4 regions of the Hydrogenophaga sp. GW101-3F08 genome follow, and region 2 is predicted to be linked to each of the others. Evidence: predicted binding sites of a transcription regulator. Region 2 holds the regulator's gene; each other region holds the start of a gene.
What was found. Region 2 encodes FNR, which switches genes on or off when oxygen is low (the NO sensors DNR and NnrR bind a similar motif). Its sites were predicted from a motif close to TTGATNNNNATCAA; they were not measured.
Positions count from the first base shown of each region.

Region 1: a site for FNR is predicted at 2,708-2,721, ahead of AC07YZ_RS18235 (DUF2249 domain-containing protein). Genes of this name have one in related genera too.
Region 3: a site for FNR is predicted at 2,568-2,581, ahead of ubiU (ubiquinone anaerobic biosynthesis protein UbiU). Genes of this name have one in related genera too.
Region 4: a site for FNR is predicted at 1,905-1,918, ahead of AC07YZ_RS17365 (universal stress protein). Genes of this name have one in related genera too.

Region 1 is NZ_JBWKZP010000007.1:223,810-228,404, forward strand. It holds gene AC07YZ_RS18215 (sterol desaturase family protein) at 1-327, opposite strand, end outside; gene AC07YZ_RS18220 (MFS transporter) at 324-1,505, opposite strand; gene AC07YZ_RS18225 (DsrE/DsrF/TusD sulfur relay family protein) at 1,524-1,874, opposite strand; gene AC07YZ_RS18230 (ArsR/SmtB family transcription factor) at 1,896-2,567, opposite strand; gene AC07YZ_RS18235 (DUF2249 domain-containing protein) at 2,888-3,139, shown strand; gene AC07YZ_RS18240 (metal-sulfur cluster assembly factor) at 3,176-3,508, shown strand; gene AC07YZ_RS18245 (DUF8744 domain-containing protein) at 3,508-4,595, shown strand, end outside.
Region 2 is NZ_JBWKZP010000002.1:801,129-805,723, reverse strand. It holds gene AC07YZ_RS09400 (sulfite exporter TauE/SafE family protein) at 72-731, opposite strand; gene hemN (oxygen-independent coproporphyrinogen III oxidase) at 804-2,183, opposite strand; gene fnr (fumarate/nitrate reduction transcriptional regulator Fnr) at 2,363-3,082, shown strand; gene AC07YZ_RS09385 (hypothetical protein) at 3,182-3,475, opposite strand; gene AC07YZ_RS09380 (nitrogen fixation protein FixH) at 3,553-3,849, opposite strand; gene ccoG (cytochrome c oxidase accessory protein CcoG) at 3,892-4,595, opposite strand, start outside.
Region 3 is NZ_JBWKZP010000016.1:10,808-15,402, reverse strand. It holds gene AC07YZ_RS24915 (hypothetical protein) at 1-367, opposite strand, end outside; gene AC07YZ_RS24910 (cysteine hydrolase family protein) at 462-1,004, opposite strand; gene AC07YZ_RS24905 (Rrf2 family transcriptional regulator) at 1,180-1,653, opposite strand; gene ytfE (iron-sulfur cluster repair protein YtfE) at 1,783-2,529, shown strand; gene ubiU (ubiquinone anaerobic biosynthesis protein UbiU) at 2,666-3,700, shown strand; gene ubiV (ubiquinone anaerobic biosynthesis protein UbiV) at 3,883-4,595, shown strand, end outside.
Region 4 is NZ_JBWKZP010000007.1:20,851-25,445, forward strand. It holds gene fdhF (formate dehydrogenase subunit alpha) at 1-1,880, shown strand, start outside; gene AC07YZ_RS17365 (universal stress protein) at 2,018-2,455, shown strand; gene AC07YZ_RS17370 (ABC transporter substrate-binding protein) at 2,480-3,613, opposite strand; gene AC07YZ_RS17375 (excinuclease ABC subunit UvrA) at 4,151-4,595, shown strand, end outside.

The sequences.
Region 1 (4,595 bases), on a different contig from region 2:
GTGCTGCAGCCAGATCACGAAGTCCATCGCCACCACGGCCAGCGGCACCGCGAGCCAGAACGGCACGGCGAAATGGTTCAGCAGCCCCCAGCCCCTCTCGACGCCTAGGGCCGCCATGCCCACCGCCGCCGTGGGGAACAGCAGGCGCACGATCACGGTGTTGAGCAGCACGATGCCGAGGTTGCTGGCCCAGCGTTGCGCGCGCGGCAACTGGAGCACCCGGCGTGGCGACGCCAGCTCCCACAGGGCCACCAGGGCGAACGCGCCGACGAAGAAGCCCACCCGGATGAGGGGCTCGTTGCCGATGACGAACTGCTCAAAGCTCACAGGGCCTCCCGCAGCCGGGCGGTTTTCAGCTCGGTGCCGACGGACGCCAGCAAGGCCAGCAGCAGAAACGGCACCACGGCCAGGTTCAGCGCGGCCCAGCCGGCGCGGTCGTACAGCCAGCCCGCGGACAGGCTGGCGGTGGCCACGAGCCCGAACACCAGGAACTCGTTGATCGCCTGCACCTTGAGCTGTTCGGCCGGGCGGTAGGTCTGCGTGAGCAGGGCGGTGCCGCCCACGAAGGCGAAATTCCAGCCCACGCCGAGCAGGACCAGCGCCGAGACGAAATGCAGGAACTCCAGCCCCGAGAGCGCCACGGCCACATGCGCCAGCAGCAGCACGAAGCCGGTCTGCATGATGCGTGGCGCGCCAAAGCGCTTGACGAGGTGGCCGGTGAAGAACGACGGCGCGAACATGCCCACCACATGCCACTGGATCACCGGCGTGACGCTCTGCCCCGGCAGGCCGCAGCCCAGCATGGCCAGCGGCGTGGCCGTCATCACCATGATCATCACGGAGTAGCCCACCGCCGCGCCCAGGATCGACGTGAGCAGCAAGGGCTGGGACAGGAGCTCCCGCACGGAACGGGCCGTGCCCGTGGCGGCCGTCGCCACCGGCTTGAGCCGCACCTGCGACAGCAGGCCCAGCGCCACCACGCTGAGCGCGGCCTGCGCCAGGTACGAGCCCACGAACGGCCCGGCGATGAACCAGTCGCGCCCCCATTGCCCCAGTTGCGGCCCTACAAACGCGGCCACCACCCCGCCGGCCACCACCCAGGAAATCGCGCGGGTGGTGTGCGCCGTGTCCACCGCCTCCGCGGCGGCGAAGCGGTAGTAGTTGGCAAAACCCTGGTAACTGCCCAGCAGCAGGTGCCCCAGGGTGAATAGCCCGAACGAGCCCTGCCAGAGGCCCAGCCCGGCCAGTGCGCTGCCCACCACCCCCAGGCTGGCGCCGATCAGGAAACCCGAGCGGCGGCCCCAGCGGCGCATCAGCAGGGCCGCGGGCAGCGAAGCGATGGCCGTGCCGACCACCATCGCCGCCACCGGCAGCGTGGCGAGGCTTTTGTCGGGCGCCAGCAGGGCGCCCAGGATGGCGGCCAGGCTCATCGACAGCACGATGGCCGAGAGCATCAGGGCCTGGCTGCTGGCCAGCAGAAGCACGTTGCGGCGACCTGCAAACATGGTGGGCTTTCGTGGGATTCAGAAGACCAGGACCTGGTCGGCCTCGGTGGTCCAGTCGGCGAGCTGCGCGAGGGTGGAGCGCTGCGCGCCCTCCACCAGTTCCGCCGCGCCCAGGCCCCGCGCGTCCATGCAGGTGCCGCACAGCGCCACCTCGCCCTTGCGCAAGACCTTGCCCAGCATGAGCTGCAGGTTGTAGTAGCCCTCGGGCACCTTCTGGCCCGCCTTGGCGCAGCCCACGGCATCGGCCATGAGGAACACCCGCACCTGCACGCCTTCCTTGGCGGTCATGGCACCGGCCAGCCGCAGGCCGTTGTAGGCGCGCTCGTTGCCATAGGGCGCGTCGTTGAGGATGAAAAGCACCGAACGCATGGAGGGTTCCTGAAGAGGGGGTCACCCGGCCGACGGCAGCACCAGTGGCAGACCCGCGGCCTGCCACTCGCTCACGCCGTCGGACACCTTGCGCGCGCGGTAGCCGCGCGCGAGCAGCAGCGCCACGGCTTCGTCCGACAGCAGGCAGAACGGCCCGCGGCAGTAGGCGACGATCTCCTTGTCGCGCGGCAGCGCGGCCAGCCGCTTTTCGATCTCGGCCAGCGGCATGGAGCGCGCATACGGCAGGTGGGCCGCATCGAACTCGTCCTGCGGCCGCACGTCGATCACCACCACCTCGCCGCGCTGCGCCTGCGCCATCAGCGCCTGGCGGTCCACCGAGGCGAGCTGGTCCGGCTGCGCCACCATCTGGTTCAGTGCCATGCGCAGCTCCAGCAGGTGTTCTTCGGCCACCTCGCGCAGTTTCACGCCCAGGCCCGCCACGTCCGGCCCGCTCAGGCGGTAGTGGATGAACTTGCCCTCGCGCCGGCTGGTGACCAGGCGCGCATCGCGCAACGCCTTCAGGTGGGCGCTGGCGAGCTTGATGTCGATCGACAGCTCGGCCGCGAGCACGTCCACCGACTTTTCGCCCTGCGCCAGCATCTCCAGCAGCTCCAGCCGCTTGGGGCTGCCCAGGGCCTTGCCGATGCGGGCCACCTGCTCGTACAGCAGGTCTTTGAGTTTGCGCTTGTTCATTGGAAACATTCTATTGATTATTGGATTGTTGGGTGAAAAGCACCCGACCAACGGTCACGCCGTCGTTCTCGGCCTGCGCCGGGCTGGGGGCTGGCGGTCCTGCGGTGGGCGGACATCCGGGGCACGCCGTTGGTCTGAATTTGATGCATGTCAAATGAATCTTTTGCCGGCGGCGTCTAAAATAGATTCATCAAAAATGCATCTTTAAGCGTGTGATCGGCCTTGTCTGGCACCCATGCCGATCACCGCAGCGCCTGGCGGCGGGATGCCAACCGGTGCTTTCCGTCCCACTCCGTCCCTTCCTTCTTCACGAGGTTCCCATGAGCAACACTCAGACTCTCCAGAACGTTCACCTCTTCGACGCCCGCGGGGTGGCCAAGCGCTTTCGCCACGCCGCCATCTTCGGCGCGCTGAAAAGCCTGCAGCCGGGGGAAACCATGCGCTTCGTCAACGACCACGATCCCATCCCCCTGCTGGCGCAGATCCGCCAGACCTTCGGGGACGCCGTGTCCCTGGAATACCTGCGTCGGGAACCGGGCGAAGTGGTGCTCGACTTCTGCGTCATTGGTTGAATGCCGGGTGTGCCGCCCGGCGCGCAGGAGCCTTCCATGACACCCACCCCTTTTCCCTACGACGGCCCGGACGCCCTGCTCGAACCGATCGCCAAGGCGCTGCGACGTGTCGTGGACCCGGAGGTTTCCATCAACGTGGTGGACCTGGGCCTGATCTACCGGGTGAGCGTGGCCGACAACAAGGTGCATGCCCGGGTGACCATGACCTCGGCCGCCTGCCCGGTGACCGACCTGATCATCGAAGAGATCGAAAACGAGCTGGACCGGGACCTGCCGCCCGAGATGCTGATCCAGGTGGAGCTGGTCTGGGAGCCGCCCTGGAGCGAGGAACGCCTGAGCGAGCGCGCACGGCGCTTCATGGACCGCTGATGGCCGAGCGCGCCTCACGCATCGCCCGCCCGCCGCCGCGCCGTGGCCGGCTGGCGCCGCTGCTGCTGGCCCTCGTGGCCATGGCCCTGCTGGGCGGCATCGCCGGGGGGCTGTTGCGGGCCGGCGTGCAACTGCCCGAGCTGTTGCAGTCCCACGCATGGCTGGGGCGCGCCGCGCTGTCGCACGCGGCCCTGATGATCTGCGGCTTCCTGGGCACGGTCATCGGCATCGAGCGGGCCGTGGCCGTCAAGGCCGCGGGGGCCTGGCTGGCGCCGCTGGCCTCCGGCCTGGGCGGGCTGTGCCTGCTGCTCGGGTTCGGTGGTGTGGCCGCGGTCCTGATCGTGGTGGCCGCGGCCGTCTTCGTGGCCGTCAACCTGGTGATCGTCCGCCGCCAGCGCGCGGCCCATACGGTGCTGCTGTTGGCCGCCGCGCTGGCTTGGCTCGCGGGCGGCCTGGTGTTCCTGTTCCGGCCGGGTGACGTGGCCAGCCTGCCCTGGTGGTTCGGTTTTCTGGTGATGACGATCGCCGCCGAGCGGCTGGAAATGACCCGGCTGATGCGGGCGCGCCCCGGCGCCCGGTTCTCGCTGCTCCTGGTGCTGGCCGCCGTGGTCGGGGGCGCCGGCTGGTCGATGTTCGCGCCCATGGCCGGGGGCGTGCTCTACGGCGTGGCGCTGTTCCTGCTGGCCGTCTGGCTGGGGGTGTTCGACATCGCCCGCCGCACCATCCACGCCGACGGCCTGACGCGCTACATGGCCGTGTGCCTGTTGGGCGGTTATGCCTGGCTCGCCATCGCGGGCCTCGCCTGGGCTGGGGCCGCGCTGGGCCTGCCGCTGCGCGACGCCGCGCTGCACGCCCTGGGGCTGGGCTTCATCGTCAGCATGATGATGGGGCACGCGCCGGTGATCCTGCCGGCCATCGCGCGGGTCAAGCTGCAGTTCGGCGGGCTGTTCTACCTGCCGCTGGCGGCCCTGCACCTGTCGCTGCTGGTGCGCCTCGGGCCGGGGCTCGCGGACCTGGGCCTGCGCGCCAGCGGCGCTTTGTTCAACGCCGTGGCCATGGGCCTGTTTGCCGCCACGGTGGCGGGCGC
Region 2 (4,595 bases):
CCATCGCGCCCGACTCGGCCCGGTGTTGGCAACGCTTCCAGAACGATGAACTTAAGCGACCTGAAACAAAGTCAAGCGCACCACAGCCCTGTCGGATGCGTGATGCCCATCCACAGCGCCCAGCCAGACGTGGCCGCCAGCGCCAATCCAGCCAAACGGATTCCCCATGCGCCCGAGCGGCCACCACGCAGACGCAGCAGCAACCACGGTGCAGCGGTCAGCGAGACAGAGGTTCCAAGGGAGAACAGCGCCATGATGGCCGCGCCCTCCAGCGCATTGGCCGAGAGCGACGCCACCAACAGCGCCGAATACAACAGGCCACAAGGCATGAGTGCCCAGGCAACGCCCAGCACCACCGGAGCACGCTGCCCCAATGTGGTCAGTACGGGCCTGGCTTTGCGCCAGACGGTTTGCCCCAGATTTTCGATCCATGCCGGCTGGCGCGCCTGCCAGATCAGCACGGCCCCCAGCACCAACGCCCCGACATGAAACATGGTCCAGACCGGACGTATGGCGGTGGTATTCGTGCCCAACCATGCCAGCCCTTGCACCGAGCCGGCGGCAAAGGCACCGAACAAGGCATAGCCGACCATGCGACTGAGCTGGAACGTCCACAAGGCGCGCGTGCTCCGCTCACCAGCGGCACGACCGATGCCTGCGCAGGCCGCGCCACACATGGCGACGCAGTGGGGCCCGCCGGCCAGCCCCATGAAAAGGGCCGTGATCGCCATTGAAGTCTGCATGAGGGCACTGTAGCGCAGTCGGCAGCCCAGGGTGCTTCGGGCTTCGAGTCGAACAAGCGATCAGATGATCTTGGAGAAACGTGCCCGGTCCTGGTCCACCTGCAGGTTCTTGTCGAACACCATGGCAATGGCCCGCACCAAGAACCAGCCCGTGGCCGTCACCTGCACACCACTGTCGTCGATGGTGACCAGCCCATGTTCGGCCAACCCGGCCAGCGCCTCCAGTTCGCGCGCGAAGTACGTCTTGAAATCGATCAGGTGTCCAAGTTCGATCGACTCGTACTGGAGCTGCCCCTGGCACATGATGGACATGATCACCGACCGGCGCAGCAGATCATCGCGGGTCAAGGCCAACCCGCGCACGATCGGCAGTCGCCCCTGATCGAGCGCGTCGTAATACTCCTCCAGCGTCTTGGCGTTTTGGCTGTAGGTGGCACCAATGCGACCGATGGCCGAAACACCCAGCGCGATCAGGTCACAGTCTGGCTGGGTGCTGTAACCCTGGAAGTTTCGGTGCAAGCGCCCCTGCCGCTTGGCCACGGCCAGCGCATCGGTCGGCAAGGCAAAGTGATCCATGCCAACATAAACGTATCCAGCGCCCATCAGCGCATCGAGCGAGGCCGACAGCATGGACAGCTTGTCACCGCCGCTGGGAAGCTCCGCAGAGATGATGCGTCGCTGAGGCTTGAAACGCGAGGGCAGATGCGCATAGGCGTAGAGCGCAATGCGATCCGGGCGCAGGGCATTGACTTGCGCCAGCGTGCGGGAGAACGACTCGGGCGTCTGCAGAGGCAGGCCGTAAATCAGATCGACATTGACCGACTCAAACCCGATCTTGCGCGCCGTGTCCACCAGCGCGAACACCTGCTCGGCCGGCTGTACGCGGTGGACCGCCTTTTGCACAGCGGGGTCAAAGTCCTGCACGCCAAAGCTCAGGCGGTTGAAACCCAGTCTGGCCAGGGTCTGCAGGCGCTGGTCGGTGACGGTTCGGGGATCGACCTCGATCGAGTATTCGCCGCCTGGCACCAGTGTGAAGTTTCGCCGGATCATGGCCATGAGGTCTTCGAGTTCGGCGTCCGAGAGGAAAGTGGGTGTGCCGCCACCGAGGTGCAACTGTGAAACACTGTGCCCCTGACCGAAATGCTGGACCTGAAGATCGACTTCACGCGACAGGTAGCGCAGATACTCGGCGGCGCGCTCATGGTGCTTGGTGATGACCTTGTTGCAGGCGCAGTAGTAACAAACCGACTCGCAGAACGGGATGTGCACGTAGAGAGACAGGGGCAACGCCATCGACCCGGCCCGGCGTTGCTCCAGCGCCTGGACATAGTCCTGCTCGGTGAAGGCTTCAACGAAACGATCAGCGGTCGGATAAGAGGTGTAACGCGGTCCGGGGACGTCGAATCGCTTGAGCAATTCGTTGGAAATGGCATGACTCACAAACAATTCTCCAGTTCTTCAGCTTTACTGTGCATCATGCACAGGGCGAGCCCCTTGATCTTGATCAAGCCCACCCGTCATACTCGGGTTGACCCTGAGTTCCCGTCTCTGGAAACCGATGCTCGCTCGACAGGCTGCGGAACCATGGGGTAAGCTCGGGCTGCAATTCCGGGAAAAATATGGACGTTCATAGCATCAAAGTCGCCTGTTCAAGCTGCAACCTGCGCGAGTTGTGCTTACCCATGGGATTGAATTCCGAAGAGATGGACAAGCTCGACAGCGTGATTTCTTCGCGACGCAGGATCAAGCGCGGAGCGGCGCTGTTCAACACCGGTGACAAATTCACCTCGTTGTATGCGGTTCGTTCAGGTTTCTTCAAGACCTGTGTGACCACGGCTGACGGCCGGGACCAGGTCACGGGCTTCCAGATGACAGGCGAAATCATTGGTCTGGACGGCATCGTCAGTGACCACCATTCCTGCGATGCGATTGCGCTGGAGGACGCCGAGGTCTGCGTCATGCCGTTTGACGATGTCGAGCAGCTGTCGAGAGAGTTCACAACCCTGCAGCACCATGTGCACAAGATCATGAGCCGTGAGATCGTGCGCGATCACAGCGTCATGTTGTTGTTGGGCAGCATGAGGGCGGAAGAGCGGCTGGCCGCCTTCCTGCTCAATCTGGTACAGCGCCTGCATGCCCGAGGCTTCTCGCAGTCGGAGCTGATTCTTCGCATGACCCGGGAAGAAATCGGGAGCTACCTCGGCATGAAGCTTGAGACGGTGAGCCGCACGTTCTCGAAGTTCGTCGAGGAAGGCACGATCGAGGTCAAGCAACGCTACGTTCACATCAAGAACACCGACGCGCTCAAACAGATCGTCAACCCACAGTCCTGTCGCTGAACTCAGGCAGCGGCTTCTGGCCCGCATCCGGCATACCCCAAAAACCAAGCCCCGCCGAGACTGCTCGGGCGGGGCTTGATTTTTGAGCAACAAACTGCTTCAGGAACACGAACCGTTCTTGGCACAGTCGCGAGGTCGCTCCTCCAACGGAACGGGACAACGGTTGACCTCGAACGGGGACATGGACAAGAGCGCTGTGAGTGAGCTCGACACCATGGTCACCAGCCAGAAAACAAAGAAGGCCATCGTATAGACGGCCTGCCTGGACATCTCCAGCGGTTGCCCGAACCAGTGCAGATCACTGGGATCGACCATGGCAAACACGATCATCTCCAGTACGGCGGCCACCAGAAAAGCCGGCCATGCAATCCACATCCATCGCTGAGCCCACATTGTTTTGTCTCCTTGGGTTCTGTCGCTGACTCGGAGGTTGTCGTGATGCGCCTCACGAAGCTTTGATCATCACACACCTATTCGTCGGTTGGAACCACCGGTGAGGCCGCGTGATTGCGCGCCTGGTGGGCGGGCTGCAGCTGGATCAGCGCGTCAATGCGGGCCTGCCCTTGCAGCGACCGCGCGACCTGGAGGTTGCGCTCGTAGTCTTCCTTGTCGAGCACGGGATCGGCGCCCTTCACCGCAATGACGGCGGTGATGATGCTCGCGACCACCACCAGCAATGGTCCCCCCACCACCAGCCACATGTGGGGAACGCGCCACCAGGAGACAGAAGGCTTAGGGTCCGGATTTTTGAGGGTTGCGGTATTCATTGAAGACTCCAGAGTGGTCGGTGGATGGGCGACGTCCGCATTTCAGCGCGGGATAAGAAAGGCTGCTTTTTCGGTTACCTGGGATGCCTCATCCCCTGTGGACCGGATCTCGAAGTGGATCGGGTGGGACCCGCTGGGTGCCGTATCGGGTGGCACCTGCACCCGCAGCACCGCAGACCGGACTTCCGTGGGCAACACTTCAATCTCGGCTTCCGACGCGATGGTGATGCCCTGCAACCCCGACACGCTGATCACGTAGCGCTGCGTGCTTTCGGTCGCGTTCATGACCTGCAGCCTGAACACGTTTTCGATGCGCCCCTGCTCCACCATGCGAGCCAGCACGCCGCGATCACGAATGACGTCGACCTTGAGGGGGGTGCGCAAGAAGAGGCTGATCATCACGGCGAGGGTGATGGTCAGCAGAATGCCGGAATACACCAGGACCCGTGGGCGCATCGCGCGGCGGATCATCTGCCGGGTGCTCCACCCTTGCGCCATGCCATTTTGCGTGGAGTATTTGATGAGGCCACGTGGATAGCCCACCTTGTCCATCACCTCATCGCAGACATCGATGCAAGCCCCGCAACCGATGCACTCGTATTGCAGGCCTTTTCGAATGTCGATCCCGGTGGGACAGACCTGCACACACAAGGTGCAATCCACACACGCACCCAGGCCCAGGGCTTTCGGGTCCGCCTTCTTGGAACGCGGTCCACGCGGCTCACCACGTTTCTCGTCGTAAGTGA
Region 3 (4,595 bases), on a different contig from region 2:
GAGTGACATGGAAGGTCGTCTTCGTCTTGTTCGATTGAAGATCGAAGAGCCTTGCCGCGAGGCGAATTTTGGGCCTCCCATACATGGGAAGGCCGACCGCATCCAGCGACAGGTCTGTTGCGCTCCCAAACCGATAGCCTTGCAAAACGACATCGAAGGCCATGTCTGTTGACCGTGGCGCCTCGACCGTGGCAGCCATTGGGAAAGAAAGCAACTCGGTGAGCTCGACGAGAAGTGCTCGATCGAGCGCGGGAGGTGCACCACCGGGCAGACTCTCCAGATGGCGGATCAAGTTGCGGCCCGTGGTGATACTCAGCGCACCGAGAAACAGTCGCGCTGGCTCACGCTTCAACAACTTGCTGAACACTCAACAGTCCCCAGATGCCCGACGTTTGCGTGAGAGGTGCGCTCCGTTCAGAGGCTGTTGCTGGGCGATGGACGCTGTGACAGCCGGTTGGTTCTCATGAGACATCAATCTTCACCTCGTCCGAAGGCACTGCCACGGCCCGAGGCCCGAAGCTGGTGATGTTGGCCAGCGTTTCGTTGTGGTGGGCCGTGATCTGTGCGGCCGACAAGACGGCGTTGTCCACAGTGGAGTGGGCATCCGACACGAGCGTGACCGGATAACCCAGGGCGAGCGCCCTGCGGGTCGTGGTGTCCACACAGAATTCGCTCTGAAAACCGCAGATCACCAGCTTCGTCACCCCGTGTGCCTGCAGGAGGGCCTGCAGATCTGTGTTGTGAAACGAGTCCGTTGCCCGCTTGCGGAGGCGGATGTCGGTGGATTGGACATCCAGCCCGGCGGCAAGGCCCCAGCCCTCCGTTCCGTACTCCAGCGGGCTGCCCGGCGCTTCGTGCTGGATCACAACGACCGGTGCGCCAGCTTCGCGCGTCTTTCTGGCGACAACGTTGATGCGATCAATGACGCGTCTGGACTCAAAGGCCGCGTGCTCGCCGGAACACAGGGCGTGCTGAACATCGATGATGAGAAGAGCGGTGGTCATGGTATGTCTTGATGCCTGATTGGCTGTTTTCCGGCCGCGGGCTGAACCCCGTGCACGAAGGCAGCCGCGAATCGCACTATAAGCCGGCGGGCGGCGCAGGCCTGCACCTATTGGGCGCGCTTCTTGTTGTGAACCAGCTTCCCGCTGCCCCATTGAAGAGACCGCTGAACCGCCCCTACAAATCAGGCATCCCCGGAATATGCTTCAGCTGCACAACCTTGCGCACGCCGGCGCCCGGGGGCATGGGTTCGAGCAGATCGGCCAGCGTCACGCCGTCGAGTTCCGCGAGGTAGCGGTCCATCGCCTTTTGCAGCGTGCCCTTGAGTCGGCAATAGCCTTCGAGCCGGCAGGTGTTGTGCTCGGCGCTGAAGCATTCGACCAGGGTGAAGTCGGTCTCGGTCTGGCGGACCACGTCGCCCAGCACGATCAGGTGCGCCGGCTTGAGCAGGCGCAGGCCGCCGCCCCGCCCGCGCGTGGTCTCCAGCAGGCCCAGGCCGGAGAGCGTCATCACGATCTTGGTGAGGTGGCTGCGCGAAATGCCGTGCGCCCCGGCGATCTCGCTGATGGTGGCGGGCTTCTCGCGCTGCGTGCAGGCCGCGCAATACATCAGCACGCGCAGGCTGTAGTCGGTCCAGTGGGTCAGTCGCATGCGGTGATCTCCCGGGGCCGGTGGGTCATCGTTCTTTCGGATACCCCGTGTTGTTCTATGGAAATATTCACTTCATATGAATTTTATCTTCTAATACATGCAGTCACAATGCATATTTCAGGAAACCCCATGAACCACACCACCACCGAAGCCCGCCCCACCCAAGCCGCCGCTGCCGACCGCGCGCAGCAGGCCATCGGCCAGATCGCCGTTGACCTGCCGGGCTCCACCGCGGTCTTTCGCCGCCTCAAGCTCGACTTCTGCTGCGGCGGCCAGATTCCGCTGCAACAGGCCTGCGCCAGCAAGGGCCTGCCGCTGGACGCGGTGCTCGACGAGCTCTCGCAGCTGGAGCGCCCGAACACCCTGCCCGTCACCGAATCGCCCGAGGCGATGGTCGACCACCTCCTGCTGCGCTACCACGCGGTGCACCGCGAGCAGCTGCCCGAGCTGATCCGCATGGCGCGCCGCGTGGAAGCGGTGCACTGCAACAACCCCGACGTGCCCGCCGGCCTGGCCGAGCACCTGGAGATCATGGAGGCCGAGTTGCTGGACCACATGGAGAAGGAAGAACAGATCCTGTTCCCTCTGCTCAAAAGCGGTGGCCGCTCGCTGGCGGCCGGGCCGATCAACGTGATGCGCGGCGAGCACACCAGCCACGGCGTGCAACTGGACCGGCTGATGGCGCTGACGAACGACGCCACGCCGCCGATGGGCGCCTGCAACACCTGGCGCGCCCTGTACACGGGCATCGCGCAGTTCTCCGACGACCTGATCAACCACATCCACACGGAAAACAACCTGCTGTTCCCGCAATTCGAAGAAGCGGAACAGCAACAACCCGCCACCGGCTGCGGCTCGGCCTGCGGCTGCGCTTGAGGCCAGACCCACTTGCGCCAAATCAAGCCATGAGCCCATTGACCCAGGTCAACGCCCGCACAGCGGGCGGTTGCTAAGGTCGCGCCCGCTTGGCACCGGCCTGTCCGCGCTGCCCTTTTCACGACGCAACTCCCCCATGGCCATCGACCGCACGCACGAAAATTCCAACACCCTGGACCTGGTCTGCCCGGCCGGCAGCCTGCCCGCGCTCAAGGCCGCGGTGGACCATGGGGCGAACTGCGTCTACCTGGGCCTGCGCGACGCCACCAACGCGCGCAACTTCGCCGGCCTGAACTTCGACGACGCGGCCATCGCCAGCGGCGTGGCCTACGCGCATGCGCGTGGCTGCCAGGTGTTCATGGCGCTCAACACCTACCCGCAGGCCGCGCAGCCGGAGCGCTGGCGCGAGGCGATGGACAAGGCTGTGAACCTGGGCGTGGACGCGGTGATCCTGGCCGACCCGGGCCTGATGCGCTACGCCACGCAGCGCCACCCGACGTTGCGGCTGCACCTCTCGGTGCAGGGCTCGGCCACCAACCACGAGGCGATCAACCTCTACCACCGCGAGTTCGGCATTTCGCGCGCCGTGTTGCCGCGCGTGCTCTCGCTCGACCAGGTGCGCCAGGTGGTGCAGAAGACCCCGGTGGAGATCGAGGTGTTCGGCTTCGGCAGCCTGTGCGTGATGGTCGAAGGGCGCTGCGCGCTCTCGTCCTACGTAACTGGAGAGTCGCCCAACACGCACGGCGTGTGTTCGCCGGCCAAGGCGGTGCGCTGGCAGGAAACGCCAAAGGGGCTGGAGTCGCGGCTCAACGGTGTGCTGATCGACCGCTACGCCAGCGGTGAAAGCGCGGGCTACCCCACGCTGTGCAAGGGCCGCTTCGACGTGGAAGACGACACGAGCTACTACGCGATCGAAGAGCCGACCAGCCTCAACACGCTCTCGCTGTTGCCGCAGCTGGCGCAGATGGGCGTGCGCGCGATCAAGATCGAAGGCCGCCAGCGCAGCCCGTCCTACGTGGCCCAGGTCACGAAGGTCTGGCGCGAGGCCATCGACAGCTGCCAGGCCCAGCCCCAGCACTACACGCCCAAAAGCGCCTGGATGGCCTCGCTCGACCAAGTCGCGGAAGGTCAGCAGCACACCTTGGGTGCCTACCACCGGCCGTGGAAATGATGGCTCCCCCCTGCGCCGCTTCGCGGCTTCCCCCCAGGGGGACCACGCCCTTGGACCGGCGGAGCCGGATCTTCGGCGTGTGCTTGGCAAGGCACGCGCCCCGGAGGCTTGGCATTCACTCCCTCGCCCCTCTGGGGAGAGGGTTGGGGTGAGGGGCCGCCGCACACACTGGAACAACTGAAGTGAAACTATCCCTCGGACCCCTGCTGTACCACTGGCCGCGCCAGACCGTGTTCGACTTCTACGAAGCCATGGCCGCGACCGCGGTGGACATCGTCTACCTCGGCGAGGTCACCTGCTCGCGCCGCCACGAGCTGCGCCTGTCGGACTGGCTGGACGTGGCCGAGCTGATGCGCGCTTCGGGCAAGACCGCGGTGCTCTCCACCCAGGTGCTGCTCGAATCGGGCTCGGACGTGAGCGCGATGCAGAAGATCGCGGCGAACACCGACTTCGGCATCGAGGCCAACGACATGGGCGCGGTGAGCGCGCTGACCGGCCAGCGCGGCTTCGTCGCCGGCCCGCACCTCAACGTCTACAACGGCCCCACGCTGCAATGGATGGCGTCGCTGGGCGCATCGCGCTGGGTCGCGCCGTTGGAGATGCCGCGCAAAGACCTGGCCCTGCTGCAGCAGCAGCGCCCGGCCGGCCTGCAGACCGAGGTGTTCGTGCACGGCCGCCTGCCATTGGCGTTTTCGGCCCGCTGCTTCACGGCGCGCCACCGCAACCTGCCCAAGGACGACTGCCGCTTCAGCTGCATCGATCACCCCGACGGCCTGATGCTCAAGACGCGCGAGAACGCCGAGTTCCTGGTGCTCAACGGCATCCAGACCCAGTCGGCGCGGGTGCACAGCCTGATCGACGCCTGGGACGATCTGACGGCGCTGGGTGTGGACGT
Region 4 (4,595 bases), on a different contig from region 2:
AGGCGCTGGACGCCGCCGCCACCGGCCTGCGCCGGGCCATGGCCAGCACTCCCGCACGTGGCCGTCTGGGGCCGGTGGCGGGTTTCGGTTCGGCCAAGGGCACGAACGAAGAGGCCTACCTGTTCCAGAAGCTGATCCGCAGCGCGTTTGGCACGCACAACGTGGACCACTGCACCCGCCTGTGCCACGCCTCCAGCGTGGCCGCGCTGATGGAAGGCCTGGGCTCGGCGGTGGTCACCAACCCGCTGCGCGACGTGGTGCACGCCGACCTGGTGCTCATCATCGGCGCCAACCCGGCGCAGAACCACCCGGTGGGCGCGACCTGGATCAAGAACGCGATCAGGCAACGCGGCATGAAGCTGGTGCTGATCGACCCGCGCCGCACCGAGCTGGCGCGCCAGGCCTGGAAACACCTGGGCTTCAAGGCGGGCACCGACGTGGCCCTGCTCAACGCGCTGCTGCACACCATCATCTTCGAGGGGCTGGCCAACACCGCCTATATTGAGCAGCACACGCTGGACTTCGCGCTGCTCAAGGCCCATGTGGCCGACTTCAGCCCCGAAGCCATGGCCCCGGTCTGCGGCATCGATGCGGCCACGCTGCGCGAGGTGGCGCGCGCCTACGCCACGGCCCAGAGCGCCATGATCCTCTGGGGCATGGGCATCAGCCAGCACACCCACGGCACCGACAACGCGCGCTGCCTGATCGCGCTCTCGCTCATCACCGGCCAGATCGGCCGCCCGGGCACCGGCCTGCACCCCCTGCGCGGGCAGAACAACGTGCAGGGCGCGAGCGACGCCGGCCTGATCCCCATGGTGCTGCCCGACTACCACCGCGTCTCCGAACCCGCCGCGCGCGAGAAAGCCGAGCGGCTCTGGGGCGTGCCCGCCGGCACGCTGGGCAGCGAGCCCGGCCTGACCGTGGTGGAAATCGTCAACGCGGCTTATGACGGCCAGATCCGCGCCATGCTGATCCAGGGCGAAAACCCCGCCATGAGCGACCCCGACGCCCACCACGCCCGCGAGGCCCTGGCGCGGCTGGACCACCTGGTGGTGCAGGACATCTTCCTGACCGAGACCGCCAGCCTGGCCGACGTGGTGCTGCCCGCCACCGCCTGGCCCGAGAAGACCGGCAGCGTGACCAACACCGACCGCTGCGTGCAGCTCGGCCGCAAGGCCGTGCCAGCGCCCGGCGAGGCACGGGCCGACGCCTGGATCACCGAGCAGCTCGCGCGCCGCCTCGGCCTGGGCTGGGCCTACGACGTCGCGCCCGACGGCACGGCCAGCGTGGACGCGGACCACGGCATCGGCGCCGTGTTCGAGGAAATGCGCGCGCTCATGCCCAGCATCGCCGGGCTGTCGTGGGCGCGGTTGCAGCGCGAAGGAGCCGTCACCTACCCGGTGGACAACGAGAGCGACCCCGGTCACCCGGTGGTGTTCACCGACCATTTCCCCACGCCCACCGGCCGCGCCACCCTGGTGCCATCCGCGCTCACGCCGCCGGCCGAGACGCCCGACGCCGATTACCCGCTGGTGCTCATCACCGGGCGCCAGCTCGAACACTGGCACACCGGCAGCATGACGCGGCGCAGCCAGGTGCTGGACGCGGTGGAGCCCGGCCCGGTGGTCAGCCTGCACCCCGAGACCGCGGCGCGGCTCGGCCTGGTGGCGGGCGAGGCGGCGCAGGTGCGTTCGCGGCGCGGCAGTGTGGCGCTGGCGGTGCGGTTCGACGCCGGCATGCCGCGCGACACCGCTTTCATCCCGTTCGCCTACGCCGAAGCCGCGGCCAACCTGCTGACCAACCCCGCGCTCGATCCGGTGGGCAAGATCGCCGAACTCAAGTACTGCGCGGTGGACGTACAGCCGATGAAGACAAACTGATACGGCATGAACGCGGCGTCCATCTTGACGCGTCTCAAGCGCAGCGCCGTGCCAGACCGCTAAGATGGGTTTCGCGGACGTTGCGGCAAACCCGTGGCGTTCTTTCTGCAACAACTTCCCCCATCAGGAGGCATGCCATGTTCAAGAAAATCCTCGTTCCCACCGACGGTTCCCAGCAGGCGGCCCACGCCTCGACCATCGCCGCGCGGCTCGCCAAGAGCCAGGGCGCCCAGGTCGTGGGTGTGTATGTGCTCGACCCGTTTCCCTACATCGGCATTGGCGACGCGTCCGCGGTCGGCCTGCAGGCCTACCTGACCGAGGCCAAGTCGGCCGCCGGCCAGGCGCTGGACGCGCTGGGCAAGGTCTGCGCCGACGAAGGCGTGCCTTTCGTGGGCGACACCATCGAGCGCAACGTGGTGTACGAAGGCATCCTGGAAACCGCCGAGGCGGAAGGCTGCGACCTCGTGGTGATGGGCTCGCACGGCCGCCAGGGCATCAAGGCGCTGATCCTGGGCAGCGTGGCGCAGAAGGTGCTCACGCACGCCAAGGTGCCGGTGCTGATCGCCAAGTCCTGAGAACGTCCTGGCGACCTGAGGGCGTCACCGTCTGAACTTGCCGGTGGCGTCCACGATGGACAGGTCGGCGAAGTCCAGCCCGGTGTGGTTGGTGGGGCTGTAGCTGACCGACAGACCCCCCAGGTTGAAGTTGCGGATGCCTTCGAGCGCGTCGCGCAGTGCCACCGGCGTCGGGTTGGGGCCCGCGCGCCGCAGGCCTTCCACCAGCACCTTGGCCGCGGCAAAGCCTTCCATCATGGCGGGCGACACCCCGTCCAGCCCCTTGGCCTTGGCCAGGTCCAGCGCTTCCTTGATCAAGGGAAACGCCACCGAGCGCTCGTTGGGAAACACCTGGGTCACGATCACGCCGCGCGCGTGTTCGCCCAGCAGCTTGATGAAACCTTCCGAGGCGTTGTTGGAGAGCGTGACGATCTGCGCGCGCGAACCCGCAGCGCGGATCGCTTTCACCGCGTTGGCCGTGTTGCCGGCCGAGCCGATGATCATGACCGCCTGGGCGTTGCTCTGGTGCACCTTGGGGGCCAGCTCGGCGAAGTCGGGTTTGTCGCGGGGAAACTTGTCCTGCAGCACCGGTTGGATGCCCGCTTTGGCGAAACCGGCGAGTGCGCCCTTGGCCGAATCGGCGCCGAAGGAGTCGTCGGTTTCCAGCACGGCGATGCGTGCGATGCCGATGCTGGCCAGGTGCTCGATGGCCTTGGCCGCCTCGCGCTGGTAGGTGGCGCGCACGTTGAACAACCAGGGGTGGACCGGATCGTGCAGCGCCATGGCGCCGGTGCTCGGGCCCACCAGCGGCACCTTGAGCTCGCTCAGCAGCGGCAGCAGGGCCTGTGCGTGGGGTGTGCCGCGGTTCAGGAACAGGGCCAGCACGTTTTGCCGGGTGACCAGCTCGCGCGCGGCCTCCACCGTGACTTTCGGGTCGAACTTGTCGTCCACCGAAATCAGCTCGATCTTCTGTCCGTTGACACCACCGCGCGCGTTCACCGCGTCCAGGTACAGCTTGGCGCCCTCGGTGTTCTCTTTCACGCCAGCGGCCACCGAGCCGGTGAAGCCCGAAGGCTGGCCGATGCGCAACTGGGCCCAGGCGGGTGCGCTCAGGGCGAGCAGGGCGGCGAGGCCCCAGAGGGTCAGCGCGCGGCGCGTGCCCGAGGTGGTCGTTTGCATGGGTTTGTCTCCGGTTGTATCTGTCGCATGGGGGAGTCTGGTGAGTTCGCCCGGGTGCCGCATTGTGGATATTACCTACGCGACCGTGACCCCCGTCACCCCTCCGTAGAATGTTTGCCTCCCCCACTGGAGCCCCCCCGCATGTCCGACGCCTTCCTGCCCGCCGAACTCTTGTCGGCCGATACGCCTGTTTCTCCAGCCGTCGCCGGGGAGGCGGGCCGCACGGCCGAGGGCGGCACCGGGCTGATCCGCATCCGCGGCGCGCGCCAGCACAACCTGAAGAACATCGACCTCGACATCCGCACCGGTGAACTCACGGTGGTCACCGGGCCCAGCGGCTCGGGCAAGTCCAGCCTGGTGTTCGACACCCTGTTCGCCGAGGGCCAGCGCCGCTACGTCGAGACCTTCAGCGCCTACGCGCGCCAGTTCCTCGACCGCATGGACAAGCCGGCGGTGGACCGGGTGGAAGGTGTGCCACCCGCGATCGCGATCGACCAGACCAACCCGGTGCGGTCCTCGCGTTCGACCGTGGGCACGATGACCGAGCTGAACGACCACCTGAAGCTCCTGTTCGCACGCGGCGCCGAGCTGTTCGACCGCGAGACCGCGCTGCCGGTGCGGCACGACTCGCCGGAGTCGATCTACGCCGAGCTGCAGAAGCGAGCGGCGGGATTCACCGCCGGGCCGCCCCAAGGTGAATCAGCCCCCTTGGGGAGTGTGGGGGCACACGGTTTTGATCCCCGTCTGGTGGTGACCTTTCCCGTGGAGCTGCCCGCCAGCACCACGCCCGAAGAAATCGAACAATGGCTCTCGGCCAGCGGCTACACGCGCGTGCAGGCCGAGCGCGTGGTGCAGCGCGCCACGCCCGTGCCCGATGCCAAGGCCGCCAAGACCACGAAGGCCAAAGTGTCCCGGACCGCCCCGGCCAGCGCGTCGGTGAAGGTGCTCGACGTGGTGGCCGACCGCTTCCGCATCGGCACCA